2 regions of the Iodidimonas sp. SYSU 1G8 genome follow, and region 1 is predicted to be linked to the other one. Evidence: riboswitches for the same ligand, from Rfam matches in the RefSeq annotation. Region 1 holds a riboswitch; the other holds the start of a gene.

Region 1 (7,736 bases):
CGCGCCCGGCCGCTCGACCTGCTGGTAGAGCAGGTCCTGAAATTCCGCCCGCTGGCGCTTGAACGCGGTCGTGTTCATGTTGGCGATATTGTTGGAGATCACGTCCACGTTGGTCTGCTGCGCCAGCATGCCGGTCGCCGCGATTGAGAGGGAGCGCATGGTGTTCCTTTCCTGAAACGAATGGTGGGCGCCGGTCAGTTGACGCGGCCAAGCCTGTCGATGGCGCGCTGGCGCATGTCGCCGAGGTCCTGCGACATGCGCGCGCTGTTCTGGTAGGAGCGGAGAATCTCCACCATGGCGGTGGTCTCGGCCACGGGCTGCACGTTGGAGCCTTCGACGCCGCCCGCCTTGAGCCGCGTTTCCTCGGCGGGGAGCACCGTCCCTCCGGTACCGGCCAGCAGACCGTTGCCCCTTTCCTCGAGCCCGCCATCATTGGCGAAGCGGGTGACGGTCAGCCTGCCCAGGGATCCTTGTGGCCCCATCACGGTGCCGTCGGCGCCGACCGAGATCTGGTTCACCTGATCGGGCGGAATGCTGATGGGCTGGTCGCCTTCGCCCAGCAGGCGCTGTCCGCCGGCGGTTCCCAGCTCGCCTGTCGAGAGGACACGGACGAAACCGGCCCGCGTATAGAGCGGCGTCCCGTCCGGACCCTCGACACTGAGATAGCCGGGGCCTTCGATCATGACATCGAGAGCATTGCCGGTGGACTGGAAGCCGCCCTGCGTCAGGTCCTGCACGGTGCCGTAGTCGAGCACGAAGGATGTGTTGCGCGCATCCTCGACCACGGCGTCGGGGCTGGTCTCGACATATTCATGAAAGACGGCCTGTTCACGTTTGAAGCCGACGGTGCCGCTGTTCGCCAAATTGTTGGAGACGACATCGAGGCGCCGGCGCAGGGCCTGCTCCTGACTGAGGAGTACGTAGGATGAGATGTCCATTCGCGCGTTATCCAGAAATTCCACGATCTAGCCGCACTAGGCAGTTTTTGCCGTGCGGTTATCCTATAATAGGAAAAAATGCGGAAAGATGATCGCGCCGACGCCTTCGAATGACGCAGGCAGGCCGACGGAACTGGAACGAGGCATGACAACTGAAGATCTGGACCGCGAGGACGCCGAGCCGGCCGCAGTTCCGACGGCGGCCAAGCCGGGCAAACGCAAGAGGCTGATCCTGACAGGTGCCGCGGTGGTTCTGCTCGCCGCAGGCGGCGCGGGCGCCTTCTTCGTGCTGGGCGGCCCCACACCGGCAGCGGAGGGGCACGAGGATGCGGCGGCCCCGCCGGCCGAAGACCACGCGGCGGAGCCCCCCATTTACGTGGATGTCCCGGCGATGGTGGTGAATCTGCGCGGCCTGGGCGGGCAGCCGGGATATCTGAAGCTGCATTTCGTCATCGTCGCGGCGGATGCCGAAAAGGGCGCCGAGATCACCGCCCGGCTGCCCTCGATCCTCGATGCCCTGCAGCCTTTCCTGCGGGAGCTTCGCCCGGAAGACCTTGCGGGTTCCGCCGCAGTCTACCGGCTCAAGGAAGAAATGCTCGCCCGGACGGCTACACAGGTCAGCGCCGGCGCGGCTCGTGATGTGCTGATACAGGATCTGATCCAACAATGAGCGACGATTTTGACGACATCGCACTGCCTGAGCCGCACGCCGCGGCGCAGGATGGTCCTGAAAGGTTCGATCAGGCCGGTATCGACGCCTTGTTCGACTTCGACTCCGTGGCGCCCGTCAGCCCGAAAAAGGGCTTGCGCGCCGTCATAGAATCCGACGTGGTCAGCCACGAAAGGTTGCCCATGCTCGAGGTGATCTATGACCGCATGGTCCGGACCTTCGCGACCAGCCTGCGGAACATGACGTCGGATTCCATCGAGGTCACGCTGGAGGAAATCACCTCCATGCGGTTCGGGGAGTTCATGAACCGTGTTTCGCTGCCGGCGATGATCGCCGTGTTCAGCATCCCGGAGTGGGACAATTACGGCATCATCACCGTGGATTCCAACCTGATCTATTCGGTGGTCGATGCCCTGCTGGGCGGTCGCAAGGGAAATGCGCCGCTGCGGGTGGAGGGACGTGCGTTCACCACCATCGAGACCGCTCTGGTCGCCCGCATGGTGCGTCTGGCACTGAACGACCTGGCGGTCGCCTTCGAGCCCCTCTCGCGTATCCAGATGGTTCTTGACCGGATCGAGACCAGTCCCCGCTTCGCCGCCATCGCCGGCCCGAGCAATGTGGCCGCCGTCGCCAGTTTCCGCGTCGACATGGATGCGCGGGGCGGCACGTTCAACGTCCTGTTGCCGTATGCCACGCTGGAGCCGGTGCGGGAAAAGCTGCTCCAGCGGTTCATGGGCGAGAAGACTGGCAGGCTGAACATCTGGGAAAGCCACATGGTCAACGAGATCCGCCGCACCGAGGTCACGCTGGACGTGGTGCTGGGCGAACGCCTGATGTCGCTGGAGTCGCTGATGAAGCTGGCTGTCGGCGACGCCATCCGCTTCGAGGACGGTCCGGACGAGCCGCTGGAGGTGCGCTGCGCCGGGGTGCCGCTCGGGCGCGCCTTTATCGGCCAGCGCTCTGGCAACGTCGCCGTTTCCATGACCAACGATATAGCCAAGGGGCATGCGCAATGAGCTACGCCGTCATCACCAACGTATTCACCATGCTCTTGTGCGGGGCCGTCCTGATCCAGAGCGCGAGGCTGATGCGGAACCTCAAGGCGCTGCGCGAGGCGGGTTTGCGCGACATGGTGGACTCGCTCGACCGGTCCACCGCCGAGGCGCGCGGGGTTCTCGGGCGCCTCAAGGAGGTGCTGTCGCACGAACTGGCCGAGAGTAACCGCACCGTCGCCGAGGGTCTCGAGATGCGCGAGGAACTGACCATCATGGTCGGTATCGCGAACGCGGTGGCCGAACGCATCGTTGAAGCGGCGAACGTGACGGCGCGGGCCGCCTTGCCCGAAGTGGCGGGCGAGGAAGAGATGATCCCATGAAGCGGCCCTATCTGCTCGTCGTCACGGCGCTGGGCGCGGGCGCGTCCATGATTGCCCACGGCATGGCGCTGACCACCGACAAGGTTGAACCGCCGGCGCCGACGCGTCTTGGCGTATCCATCCAGGAGAGTATCGCCGACCGCGACCGAAAGGCGGCCGAGCAGCAGCGGGCCCTGGAGTTGCGAGAGAAGGCGGCGCAGGCGCTGGAAGCACGGTTGCTGGCGCTGCAGCAGGCACAGCCCGATCCCGCCGCCGCGCCGCAGCCCGCAGAGGCGCCGGACAAGGAAGAACAGTTCGACAATCTCGCCCGCATCTATCAGACCATGAAGCCCGCCAAGGCGGCCGTCGTCTTCGAGAAGCTGGACATGGAGGTGCAGATGAAGGTCTCCCAGCGCATGCGGGAGCGATCGATGGCCATGATCCTCGCCAGCATGACACCCGACGGCGCCGCCGCGCTGAGCATGTCCCTGGCCAATCGCCGACCTGCCACGATCGAGGCGCGCGTCGAGGATCCCGCCGCGAAACCGGTGCTGGTGCCCTAGGCCGCCGCGAGACCGGCGGCGTGCCCTGGGTCAGCGCGCAGAAAGCTGGATTTTGTCCGGCGCGTTCCGGGCCGGCGCGAGCAACCAGCCGCCGCGTTCGCTGAGCGAATAGACCGGCCGATATTGAGGCCACTCAGATGGCGCCGCCGGTTCCAGTTCGATGTTATCCAAGAGCACGGCCGCGTCGCCGACCATGACCAGGGTCAGCATATGGGGCTGGTCGTCATGCGACACCATGTCGAGACGCACCTGATCATCCGGAATACCGACGGCCCGCAGCAGAAAATATTTGAATGCCGCGAAATCCTCGCAGTCGCCTGCGCCGCGATGGAACATCTCTTCGGGCGTGGCCCAGTGATCCGCCTGAGCGTAAAGGCTGGAATCGGGAGCATAGGAGAGGTGGTTCACCAGTTCGTTGACGCGTCGCAGCTGTTCGCTGCGCGGGAGCGGCATCAGGGCGGCGACCGTCTCGCTCCAGAAGGAGGCGAAACAGGCGTCCGCCGCCGTATCAGGGCAGGGTGCGGGTGCGGCAAGCGACGCGGCATGCCGCGCCAGCAGCTCCTTCCATTGGACCAGATCCTCAAGCGCGAGCGGCATCACGGAACGGACGCCCAGCGGGACGGCGAGTGGATCGCCGGTCAGGCCGGTGCTGCTCAGGACGGGGTGTTCCCCGGCGTGCTCAGCGGCGGCGCAGGGATTGGCGACTGTGCAGAGAGTAAGAATGGCCACGGATGCCGTGAGCGCGCGCGGAAGTAGGCGAGAGGAATGGGGCATCCTGGGTATCCTTTCGGCGGTCCCGCTGCCCGCGCGGACGAAAATCCGCGGGTGGGCCGGTGACTTTGCGTCCCGCCGTTTCCGACGGTTTGCCGTTATCGAGGCTTATCCTATAATTTATAGGATAATTTTTCCCAGTACGGTGGTCAGGACGGAAAAGCACCCACTTCCAGGATCAGCACCTTGCCGACGCCCGGAGTGACGCGTTGCAGGGCGCGCGTCAGACCAGCCCGCAGCCGCTCGGAATTCACCGGCTTGAAACCGGACGCCTCCAGATGCGCGTACTCGATCACGGCCGCCAGCGCCGCCGCCCGCAGCAAGGGAAGGTGCAGCGTCAGTAGAGCCGCGGCGGCGGAGTCGGCCGGCTCGATCGCCAGCTTGACCCGGATGACGCCGTCGATGGACGAAGAGTCGATGATCGGCGTCCTGATCTCCTCGAGGGTGAGGAAGGCGCTGGCGGTATCGGCCGTCTCCGATGCCGCGGCCGTACCGGCCGGCAGGGCCAGGGCCGCGAGCAGGAACATGGCGATGACGGGCGCTTGTAACATGGAGGCTCTCCGTCCGGCGGGGGGCCGGTGATGAATGTGTTCATCCTATAATAGGAGATGTGCAAGCCTCGGAGGTGTCAGTGAGCCGCGATCAGAAACCAGGCCGCGTGAAAGTCGTCAACGGAAGCGCCGGCGGCGCCTCGAAGCCCCAGACGATCAGTCCAGCGGCATCGGCCGGCGTGGCGCCCGTCGAACGACCGGCCTCGCGCACGGCAGGTCCGGCACTTGCCGTGCTGTATCTGCTCGCCTGCCTGTTCGGCGGTGCCGCCGTCGCCCTTTGGGCGTCGATCGAGGGATGGCAGCCATGAGGGCCGCGCTTCTGTTTTCGACGGCGCTGGCATCGGTCATGCTCCCACAGCCGGCGGCACTGGCATCGGAGGTGCCGGTGGCCGCCGTGATGGAGCGCGCTCTGGAATGGCGCGTGACGCCGCCGGCGCAGGCCTGGGCGGCGCTGGTCGGGACGCCGGCCCCGCAGCGGCAGGAGGCGCGTTGGACCTATGCGCTCAGTCTGGTCAGCGCGGGCCTGGGGGCCGAGGCGATCGGCATGCTGGACCTGATGCGCGAGCAGGACGCGGGGGTAGAGACGCTCGCCCACTACCGCCTGGCCCGGGGCATGGCGCTCGTTCAGATGCGCCGCCATGCCGAAGGCGTGGCCGCCCTGGAGCTGCCCGCGCTGGCTGAGCGGGCTGAGGCATGCGCCTGGCGTCTCGTGGCCTTGTCCGCGCTGTCCTCGGACAAGGCGCTGGATGAGGTGGAATGCGCGCTTCCCGCGGTCAAGGCTTTGCCGACCGATCGGCGCGCGCCGTTCATCAGCGCGCTCGCGGCGGCGGCGATTCAAGGCGACAAACCCGGCGTGGCGCTCGACTGGCTGCGCCTGCTCGATCAAGAGCTTCCGTTGACCCACCTGCTGCGGGCGCAAGCGCAGGCCAAAAGCGGGCAGTATGACGCGGCGGAAAAGAGCCTCGAAAACGTGAGCCGATCCGGTGACGCCGAGCAACGCGCCCAAGCCCAATTGATGAAGGTGGTCATTGGCCTGGATCGGGGCGTCCTGGACCCTGTCGCGGCGGGCAAGGCGCTCGATGCGCTCAGGTTCGGCTGGCGCGGCGGCGAGGTGGAGAAGCAGGCGCTGTTGCTGAATTACCGCGTCGCGGTGCAGACCAAGGACATTGATCGTGCTCTGGCGAACGGCGCGGCGCTCGTGCGGTACCACCGCCTGGATGACGAGAGCGCGTCGGTCATCACGGCGGTGCGGGGGTACCTGACCGCGGCGCTGGACCCTAAAAGCGGTCTGCCTGTCGATCGCGCGGGCGGCCTCTACTGGAATTATCGTGATCTGGCGCCGACGGGGGCGGAGGGAGATCTGCTGGTCAGCCGGCTGGCGGCTCGTCTCGAGGAGGCCGGCCTTTACGACCGGGCGGCCGAACTGCTGGAGCATCAGCTGTTCGCGCGTGCGCGAGATGTGGCGCAGGGGCCGGTTTCGATCCGGGTCGCGACCCTTTTCCTGCGGGCGGGCCACCCGGAGCGAGCCGTCCGCGCAATCAGGAACAGTGAAGGCCCGGCCTATCCGGGCGGCATGACAGACGACCGCAAGAGGGTTCAAGCCATCGCCCTGGCCCGGCTTGGCAAGACCGACGACGCCGTCGCCGTCGTCGAAGGGTTGCCGGACAGTGCCCGGCTGAGGGCGGAGTTCTATTGGAAAGGCAAGAACTGGCAGGCACTGGCGGATGCATTCCCGGGGGTCGAGCCCAACGGGAAGACCCTTGACGACCAGGAACAGATCATCGTGCTCCGCCAGGCCATCGCGTTGGGGATGCTGAACAAGAAAGCCGAGTTGCAGCACTTGCGCGCGCTTTATCAGGCCCGCTTTCGGGACCTGGGGGCGGCTTCATCCTTCGAGATGCTGACCGCACCGGTCGAGACACTGGCCTCGGAAACCATCGGCAAGGCACTGGCGGTCATGCCGTCGGCAAGTCCCGCAGGCGCGCTCGGCGATCTGCTCTGATCGAGGCCTGCGACTGCCGGACCAGCGGCAGGGCAGGCCTAGCTGAAAAAATTGACCAGACTCAGTCCCGAGAGTTTCGCGAAGACCGAATAGGATGCGTCCAGCGCCGTCTTCTGCTGCGCCAGGTTGATGGCGACCTGCGCCAGGTCGACGTCTTCACTGTCCGAGATGATGGTTTTCAGGATGACGCCGCGCGCCTCCGCATTGTTGGCCAGCGTCTCTACGTGCGCCTGCTTGCGACCGTTCTCCGCATTGGCGGTCTGGATGGCGCCGATGCCCTTGTCCAACTGCTCGATGGCCTGTTTCAATGCCGCTTTCTGTGCGTCAGTCGGCATTTCGCCGAACGGGCCTGCAGCCGCCAGGGTGCGGAACGCCTCAAGCGCATCGCCGCCGATGGTGTGCGCGCCGACGCCGAAGCGAACATCGAGTCCATCGCCCAGGCGCGCGGTCTGCTGACCGTCGTCGCTGGCGAACGCGGCGTTGCCCGCGAGGCTCAGGGTGTCGGCGAGGCTGCCGACCTTGAACGGGGTTTCGCTGGTGCGCGAGCCGGCGAACAGGGGGACCCCGCCTTCCGTCGCGTTCAGGGTGTTGGCGAACGCGTCGAAGGCAGACTCGATCGTCGATTGCAGGCCCAGCGTATTGCCGCGGCCGAGCGCCGTGAAGAGATCCTGCCGCAGCGTCGACGCGGTGCTCTCCGCCTGGGTGAGGTTGGCGTCGTAGAGCGACAGGGTCGTGGCGGTACGGGCCGCCACCGTTGCATAGGCTTCGGTCCTGCTCAGCATGGAGCGGGCCGAGATGCTTCTGACCGTATCGCCGCCCAGACCGGCATAGGTCGATGCCTTCTTGCCGCTGGCGACCTCCTGCTGGGTCGTGACGAGCTGCGCCTG
Region 2 (7,736 bases), on a different contig from region 1:
GTCGAACCCGCGCACGAAGATGAGCCGTTCATTGCGCGAGCCACCCGAGTTGGACGCCGAAACACCCGGAATCACGGCCACCGCATCATCCAGCGTGTTGCGGTTGAAGAGATAGATCCCCTCGGCGGGCAGCGTCGACTGGCCGATCGGCGCGTTCTCGTGCCGGGGCGCCGTGACGGTGATCTGGCCCAGGGTGAAGGCATTGTCCTCGGCGGCGGCGGTACCGGAGGCACCGGTCAGCACGGCCAGTATCGCGGCGGCGTATCGCATTCATTCCCCCATACGTCATTGCTCTTGATTGATCGCTATATACAGATGAATATTTCGTTACGCTATATTCAACAGGATATATCGAATCGAATGAGGGAGGGAAATTCCATGCGTCACGGACTGCTCTATACGGTTTTGGGGCTGGCGCTCGCTCTGGCGCAAACGGCGGCGGCCATGCCTGACTGCACCGGTAAGTCCAGCGAAATCCCCGCGGAACTCTCGGCCTGGAACATGCGCACCGCGGTCGCGGCAGCCCCCGCGGCGTCAGCCGCCCCCGAGGTCACCCTCGGGGGCGCCGCCGATGTGGCGTTGGCGAAGGACAGCTCGATCGCCTACGCGGCCGCGCCGGGAAAGGCAGGCGCGGCGGACAGCCATGGCGGCCTGTTGGCTCTCGACGTCACCGACGCAGGCACCTATCAGGTCGCGCTCGGCGGCAAGGCGTGGGTCGATGTGATCCGCGACGGCAGGGCGATCCCCTCGACGACGCATGGCCATGGGCCGGACTGCTCCGGTATCGCCAAGATCGTGGACTTCCCGCTGGAGCCGGGTCGCTATCTGGTACAGATCGCCGGGAGCGCGTCGCCCGCGATCACGCTACTGGTCCTGCGCCGGCCGTGAGGCCACGGCCTGCTCCTCTTCGTCCGGTCTCGGCGCATAGGTGCCGATCGAGGTGAGGAGAAACGCGGTCAGATTGGCGGCCTGGAACATGGCGCCCGACACCAGGAACATGCCCGCCACCGCCGCCTCGGGCGCATCGATGTAGTGGCTCATGCCCAGCCCCAGCCCGACCAGCATCAAATCCTGGTTGGGCAGAAGGGGCAACCGCGTCAGCACCATCTGGGCGGTCAGGAACAGCAGCCAGGTCAGGAACGGCACATGCGGGAACACCACCGCCCACTGCGCCGTCTGCAGCAGCAGGATCAGCAGGACCCGTACCGCGTGGATGCCGGTGATCCTCGCCGCCATGCCGAACGGCACGCTCATGATCCGGCGGTTGAGGCCGATGACCAGCAGCACCATCAACGCGCCCACCAGCACCGTCGCGCCAATGTAGCTACCCGTGTCTGGCGATGCCTTGAGAATGGTCTCGAGCTGGCCGGTGGCGAAAAACGCGGCGACCAGAATCAGCGTGAACGAGTTGGAGGCCAGGCCGGAGAGCAGGTTGTTGTCCTTGACCATGGACAGGATCTGCCGGCTCCCCAACGCGAGGTGACGGCGCGCCCACAGGAACATGTAGGCTTCGCCCGAATAACTCATCACCGCGTAATTGTAGACACGCTTGCGCACGAACATGGGCAGGCTGCGCCAGAAGCCGATGCGCCAGCGCATCGTCCGATAGGTGAACAGCTCGGCCACCGGGATGACGAAGTACATCGCCACGAACAGCACATAGAACCAGATGGTCTCCGGCAGCGACCGGCGCACCTCGCTCCAGCCGATTTCGGCGATCCGGCTGGCCAGATACACCAGCACGCCGCCGACCAGCAGCAACTGCATCGCCTTCAACGCGATTTTCACCGGCCGGCGAGAGAGCCAGTGGTTCCACGCCGTCAGCGAGAAGACTCTTGATTTCTGCCAAGGCGCCAATGCTTATCCCCGCGCCTCCATGCCCGCCTTGCGCGGACGCTGCCTCCTGCGCGTCATGGCGCCCACATAGAGCATTGGGGCAGCGTTGAAAAGAGCGCGCGTCTCACGTCAGCGCGGTACCGTTGGCGACGGCGGACGCCCCTGCCGGGACGGTGTCGGCCGCCAGGCCGCGCCGAAGCGCGATGACCTCGCGGTAATGACCCAGCAGCTCTTCCATGACGGCGTCCCACGTGTAGCGCCGCGACCGGTCATGGGCGGCGGCGCCCATCGCGCGGCGCAACTCGCCATCGGTGACCAGCGCCGCGACCGCCTCGATATAATCACCCTGACAGTCGGGGGTGACGAGAAAGCCGCTTTCGCCCGAGGCCACCAGCGAGCGCGAACCGGTCGCGTCGGCACAGACGGCCGGAAGCCCCGATGCCATGGATTCCAGCGTCACGATGCCGAATGTTTCCGTGACGCTGGGATTGAGAAAAATATCCGAGGACGCATAGGCCCGCGCCAGGGCATCGCCTTCCAGGTGGCCCGTGAACACGGCGTCGTCGGGCAGCGCCGCCGCGAATCGCTGATGTTCCGGGCCGTCGCCCACGACCATGACACGGTGAGCGATCCCCTTTGCCCGCAGGCCGAGGATGGTCCGCACGAACGAATCGATCCCTTTCTCCAGGACCAGCCGTCCCACGAACGCCACCACCACCTCGTCGTCGGCGATACCCATGGAGCGCCGCCAGGCCGTATCGCGCCGGCCCGGATTGAATCGGGCCTCGTCGACGCCCCGGCTCCAGATCCGCACGTCGCGGGCCATCTGCTGCTGGCGCAGCACCTCGGCCGTGGACTCCGACGGCACATAGATCTGTTCGCATTCCGCGTAGAAGTGCTGGAGGTACCGGGTGACGTATTTCTCGACCCAAGCAGCGTGATAATAGCGAAAATAGGTATCGTACCGGGTGTGGAACGAGGCCACGCACGGCATGTTCCAGCGCCGCGCCAGACGCCGCGCGGCATAGCCCAGCAGATCCGGCGCCGCGAGATGGAACAGGGTAGGACGGAACGCCTTCAGGCGTTCGCGCTGGGCGCGCGGCAGGCCCAGCGCCATTCGATATTCCGACCGGCCCGGAAGCGGGACAGAGGGCACCGAAACGAGGGTTCCCGCCGGCTCGAAGGCGGGCGGATCGACGGTCGCCGAGAAGACCAGGCTGGGGATGCCCCGCCGCTCCAGATAGGAAACGAGATGATTGAGCGCGACGGCGGCGCCATCGGTCACATAATTGTAATTGCCCGAGAACAGGGCGACCCTGAGCGATTGGTCAGGCATGGTGGAGCGTCGGTCTTTTAGTCGGCATGCGCCTTATCTTAATCCATCCACCCGTGCCGGTACTACCCGGGCCGGACCGCCTCCGGAGGAACACGCCGTCCCCGCCATCCTCGATAGCTTGTAGCCGGTGGGAGAATACGCAAGAGCAGGCGATCAAGTTTCGGAAAAAAGCGTATGCGCGACACGGTTGTGGGCTTTTGCTATCCGGTGCGCGCCGGAGTAACATGTTCCGGGGGCAAGGGCGCCGTTCGGCAAGATCATATGGGAACGGACCACGACGTATGGGCGATCGCACTGCTATCGCATTGATTGAAGACGACCCGGCTCTTGCGAAGGCAATGGCCCAGTATCTGTCGTTCTCTGGGTTCGAGGTGGCCATCGGCGCCTCGTGCGAGGAGGCGCGCCTGATCGCCCGCACCCAGCCGATCGCCCTGTTCATCCTGGACCGTATCCTGCCCGATGGCGACGGTCTGTCGCTGGCGGGCTTTCTGCGCACGATCTCGGATGCGGCCATCATCATCCTCTCGGGCAGGGGCGAAGTGAACGCCCGGATCGAAGGCCTGAACACCGGCGCCGACGACTATCTGGTCAAGCCCGCGGCGCCCGAGGAACTGCTCGCGCGGGTCAACGCCGTCATTCGCCGGTCGCGCAGCGCCCGTCCGGTCGAGGCCAATAACGGATCCATCTGGCGGGTGAACAATTTCACCCTCGATGCGGTCAACAACCAGTTGACCGGCGACGCCGGGGCCAGCGCCGCGCTGACCGAGATCGAGACGCTCATCCTGTCGCGCCTGATCCAGAGTCAGAACGACGTGGTGGACAAGAACAGCCTGAGCATGTTCGCGCTGGGCCGCGCATGGCAGCCGGAGGACCGCAGCATCGACGTGCATCTGGCGCGGCTGCGGCGCAAGTTCCGCGACGTGGGACTGAACGACAACGTCATCCACACCGTCCGCGGCAAAGGCTACCGCTTCGTCACATCGTCCCTCACTTGACACGAAAACGGCACCTTTTCAGGTGCCGTAGTTGGTCTTCAGTGCCTTAGGGAGTTAGCGGGCGGCGACCTGGCCCGCGGCAGGTTGATCCGCGGCGGCCAGCAGCCACCAGTTCTTTTCGCTCAGGGAGTAGACGGCCTGGTACTGCTCCAGCTGCTCGGGCGGCATGGTCCGGAGCTCGACGCAGTCCAGCACGACGGGCGCGCCGTCGACCATCACCAGCGAGACCATGTGCGCCTGGTCGTTGAAGGCGACCAGCGTCATGCGCATGTCCTCCGGCGCGACGCCCAGTTCCCGCAGCAGGAAATACTTGAACAGGGCGAAATCCTCGCAGTCGCCACCCTGCTGGTTGAACATTTCTTCCGGCGTCGCCCAGTAATCGGCCTGCCGGTAGATGTCCCAGTCGGACCAGTAGCCCATCTTGTTGACGATATCGTTCACCCGCTGCACCTGTTCCGCGCGCGACAGCGGCCGCAGCTCGACGAGCGTCTGGTTCCAGAAGGTCTTGAAGCAGTGTTCCGCGCTCTCGTCCTGGCACGGCGACGGGCTGACCAGGGCGCTTTCCTGCCGCCGGAGCACATCCGTCCATTTGCTGGAATGTCCGACATCGAGCGGCATCACCGGGCGAGCGCCGAACGCCTCCGTCAGAGGGTCCGCCGCGACGCTGATGCGGTCGAGGGAATTGGTGTCCGTGCGGCCCGCGGCCGAGGCCGGCGCCACCGCGAGCGACCATGCCAGGATGGACGCCGCAATGACCGAGAACCACGGCACAATAAAGCCATGACGAGGCTGGATTGACATCCGCCTGACCCTTTCGGCGGCCCCGCTACCCGTTCGGTATTACCGAGTGTGGGCCGGTGGCTTTGCGTCCCGCCGTTTCCGACGGTTTGCCGTTTCGAGGAATAATAAAACTTCTACGAGCCTATTTAGGCAGGTGGATCAAAACGGGGCACGTAAAGTTTCGTAAATGGGACGGAATTAAGGTTAAGAATTGTAACATCTTGACGAATTAGAACAAATTCGCAGCAATTTCAGGGCGCCGCCCTATGAATCGAGGACCTCCCGCAGCTTGTCGGCCAGCTCGTTCCGGGGGAACGGCTTGGAGAGCAGCACCACGCCCTCGTCGAGACGCCCATGATGGATGATGGCGTTTTCCGTGTAGCCCGACATGAACAGGGTCTTGCAGCCCGGCAGCTTCTCGCCGATGGCCTCGGAGACCTGGCGCCCCGTCATCCCCTTGGGCAGCACGATGTCGGCGAGCAGCAGGTCAGGCCGGACGCCATCGCTGACCAGCTGGATGGCCTCGGGACCATCGGACGCCACCACCACCCTGTATCCGAGGGATTCGAGCAGCACCGTCACCGTCTGCCGCACGGCCGGGTCGTCCTCGACCAGCAGGATCGTCTCGGTTCCCGTCTTGACCGTCCGCGTCTCGCGGACGGGCTCGTCCTCGGCGACGCCGGCCTTGTCGCGCGGGAAGTAGATCTTGATCGTGGTGCCTTCGCCGGGCTCGCTGTAGATCTTGATGTGCCCGCCCGACTGCTTGACGAAGCCGTAGGTCATGCTGAGGCCGAGGCCGCTGCCCCGCCCCACATCCTTGGTCGTGAAGAACGGCTCGAAAGCGCGCGCGATGACCTGCGGCGTCATGCCCGTGCCGGTATCGGTCACCGCCAGCATGAGATAGTCACCGGCCTCGACCTCGCCATGTTCGGCGGCATAGTGATCATCGAGCTGGGCATTGAGGGTCTCGATGGTCAGGCGGCCGCCCAGCGGCATGGCGTCACGGGCATTCACGGCGAGATTCATCAGCACGTTTTCGAGCTGGCTGCGGTCCACCTCCACCGGCCACACATCACGCTGCAGCATGGTCTCGATGGCGATCTGCTCGCCCAGCGTGCGCTGGAGGATGCGTACCGTGTCATCCACCAGCTTGTTGATGTCGATCACCTTCGGTCGCAGCGGTTGGCGGCGCGAAAAGGCGAGCAGCCGGCTGGTCAGTTCGGCGCCCCGCGCCACCGAGGACAGGGCGGCGTCGGCAAATTCATTGCCGTCGGGATCGTCCTCGACCATCTCCTTCAGCATCTCGATGTTGACCTGCATGGCCATCAGGAGATTGTTGAAATCGTGGGCGACGCCGCCGGTCAGCTGGCCGATGGTCTCGAGCTTCTGGACCTGCTGCAGCTGCGCCTCGGCGCGCTTGCGGTCGGTGATGTCCTGAATCGCCGCCACGTAGGCGCGCTGACCGCCGATCTGCATCGCGGTCACCGAAATCTCCACCGGAACGGTTTCGCTGCCATGCCGGAGCAGGGTGAACTCGCGCGGCACGCCGAGCCCCGCCTTGGGATCGCCGGCGTCTCCGACCGGCAGGAACATGGCGGCATAGACCGCCCGGTCCTCCGAAAGCAGAACTTCCGAGAGGCGGTTACCCGCCATGTCGCGCACCGGCGCGCCCACGATCCGCTCGGCCTCCGGATTGAGCGACACGATCGCGCCGGCGGAATCCATGGTGACGATGCCGATGGACGCCGCCTCCATCACGGCCCGGTTACGCGCCTCGCTGTCGCGCAGGGACTGTTCGGCACGGCGCAACTCCGTCAGATCCCGACCGGAACTGAGGATGCTGATCTCTCCCGTCTGCGAGTCGCGGACCGATGACGTGATCCAGTCGATCAAGCGGCGCTCGCCCTTGCGCGTCACCACATAACCTTCACGTCGCTGATACCGGTCATCGCCAGTGTCCACCAGTCGATCGAGGCCGAGCTTGAGGTCCGAACGGACGTCGGGCGGTACCGCGAGCTGAAACCAGTTCCGGCCCATCAGCTCGTCTTCCGCGTAGCCGAGCAGCTCCCGGCATTGGCGGTTCACCAGTCGAATGGTCCCGTCCGGATCCAGCGCGATGATGATGACCCCGGCGATGTCCAGATAGCGTTCCGCCCGTTGCCGGGCCTCATGGGCTTCCTGCTCGGCCTGCTTGATGTGCGTGACGTCCTGGATGATGCCGTTCATGCCGATGACACGGCCGGTCGCGTCACGCTCGACATAGTTCACGGTCTGGACGTGCAGCATTCCACGCGTTTGCGACATGAAGCGGTAGGTGGTTTCCGCCCGCTCATCAACTCCCCGGATCAACCGCTCCGCCCCCACATTGAGCGCGGCGCGATCGTCGGGATGAATCAGCGCCTGTCCCGCTTTTGCATCGAAGCAGGCGAATTCGTCGCCCACGCCCAGGATGGCGCGGGTAGCGGCCGGCATGGTGTACAACCGTGAAGCGGCGTCGTAGTGGGTTTCTCCCAGGCGCGCCATGCTCTGCGCCTGACGCAGCTGCCGTTCGCTGCGCGCCACTTCGCGCAGCGCCTCGTTACGCTCGGTCACGTCCATGTAGGACGCGATGATCAGCGGTTCCTCGTCGGGCGCGCCCCGATGCGCCGCGGCGGCGACGAGCACGTCGCGGTGGCTGCCGTCCAGACGCACGATGGGAAGCTCGCCCTCCCAGTGTCCTGGCGGTCCGAGCAGGCTGCCGAAGGCCGCCTGCGCCAGCTCGGGGTCCCGCACCGGATCGAGCGCGTGCA

What was found. A riboswitch is a leader RNA that binds a small molecule or an ion and turns the genes downstream of it on or off. The one in region 1 is predicted to bind cyclic di-GMP.
Region 2: linked by a shared signal. The riboswitch ahead of WJU17_RS09340 (transglutaminase-like cysteine peptidase) and the one ahead of WJU17_RS16995 (transglutaminase-like cysteine peptidase) in region 1 are both predicted to bind cyclic di-GMP.

Annotation. Positions count from the first base shown of each region.
Region 1 covers NZ_JBBYXJ010000002.1:1,222,614-1,230,349, forward strand. The annotation lists gene flgG (flagellar basal-body rod protein FlgG) at 1-159, opposite strand, end outside; gene WJU17_RS16970 (flagellar hook-basal body complex protein) at 195-938, opposite strand; gene WJU17_RS16975 (flagellar basal body-associated FliL family protein) at 1,027-1,608, shown strand; gene fliM (flagellar motor switch protein FliM) at 1,605-2,624, shown strand; gene WJU17_RS16985 (hypothetical protein) at 2,621-2,983, shown strand; gene WJU17_RS16990 (hypothetical protein) at 2,980-3,525, shown strand; gene WJU17_RS16995 (transglutaminase-like cysteine peptidase) at 3,556-4,254, opposite strand; cyclic di-GMP riboswitch class I at 4,312-4,403, opposite strand; gene WJU17_RS17000 (hypothetical protein) at 4,446-4,847, opposite strand; gene WJU17_RS17005 (hypothetical protein) at 4,928-5,155, shown strand; gene WJU17_RS17010 (hypothetical protein) at 5,152-6,849, shown strand; gene WJU17_RS17015 (flagellin) at 6,888-7,736, opposite strand, start outside.
Region 2 covers NZ_JBBYXJ010000001.1:1,963,245-1,970,980, forward strand. The annotation lists gene WJU17_RS09315 (TonB-dependent receptor) at 1-270, opposite strand, end outside; gene WJU17_RS09320 (homogentisate 1,2-dioxygenase) at 379-888, shown strand; gene WJU17_RS09325 (hypothetical protein) at 865-1,776, opposite strand; gene WJU17_RS09330 (glycosyltransferase family 1 protein) at 1,961-3,172, opposite strand; gene WJU17_RS09335 (response regulator transcription factor) at 3,454-4,167, shown strand; gene WJU17_RS09340 (transglutaminase-like cysteine peptidase) at 4,222-4,968, opposite strand; cyclic di-GMP riboswitch class I at 4,981-5,069, opposite strand; gene WJU17_RS09345 (PAS domain S-box protein) at 5,212-7,736, opposite strand, start outside.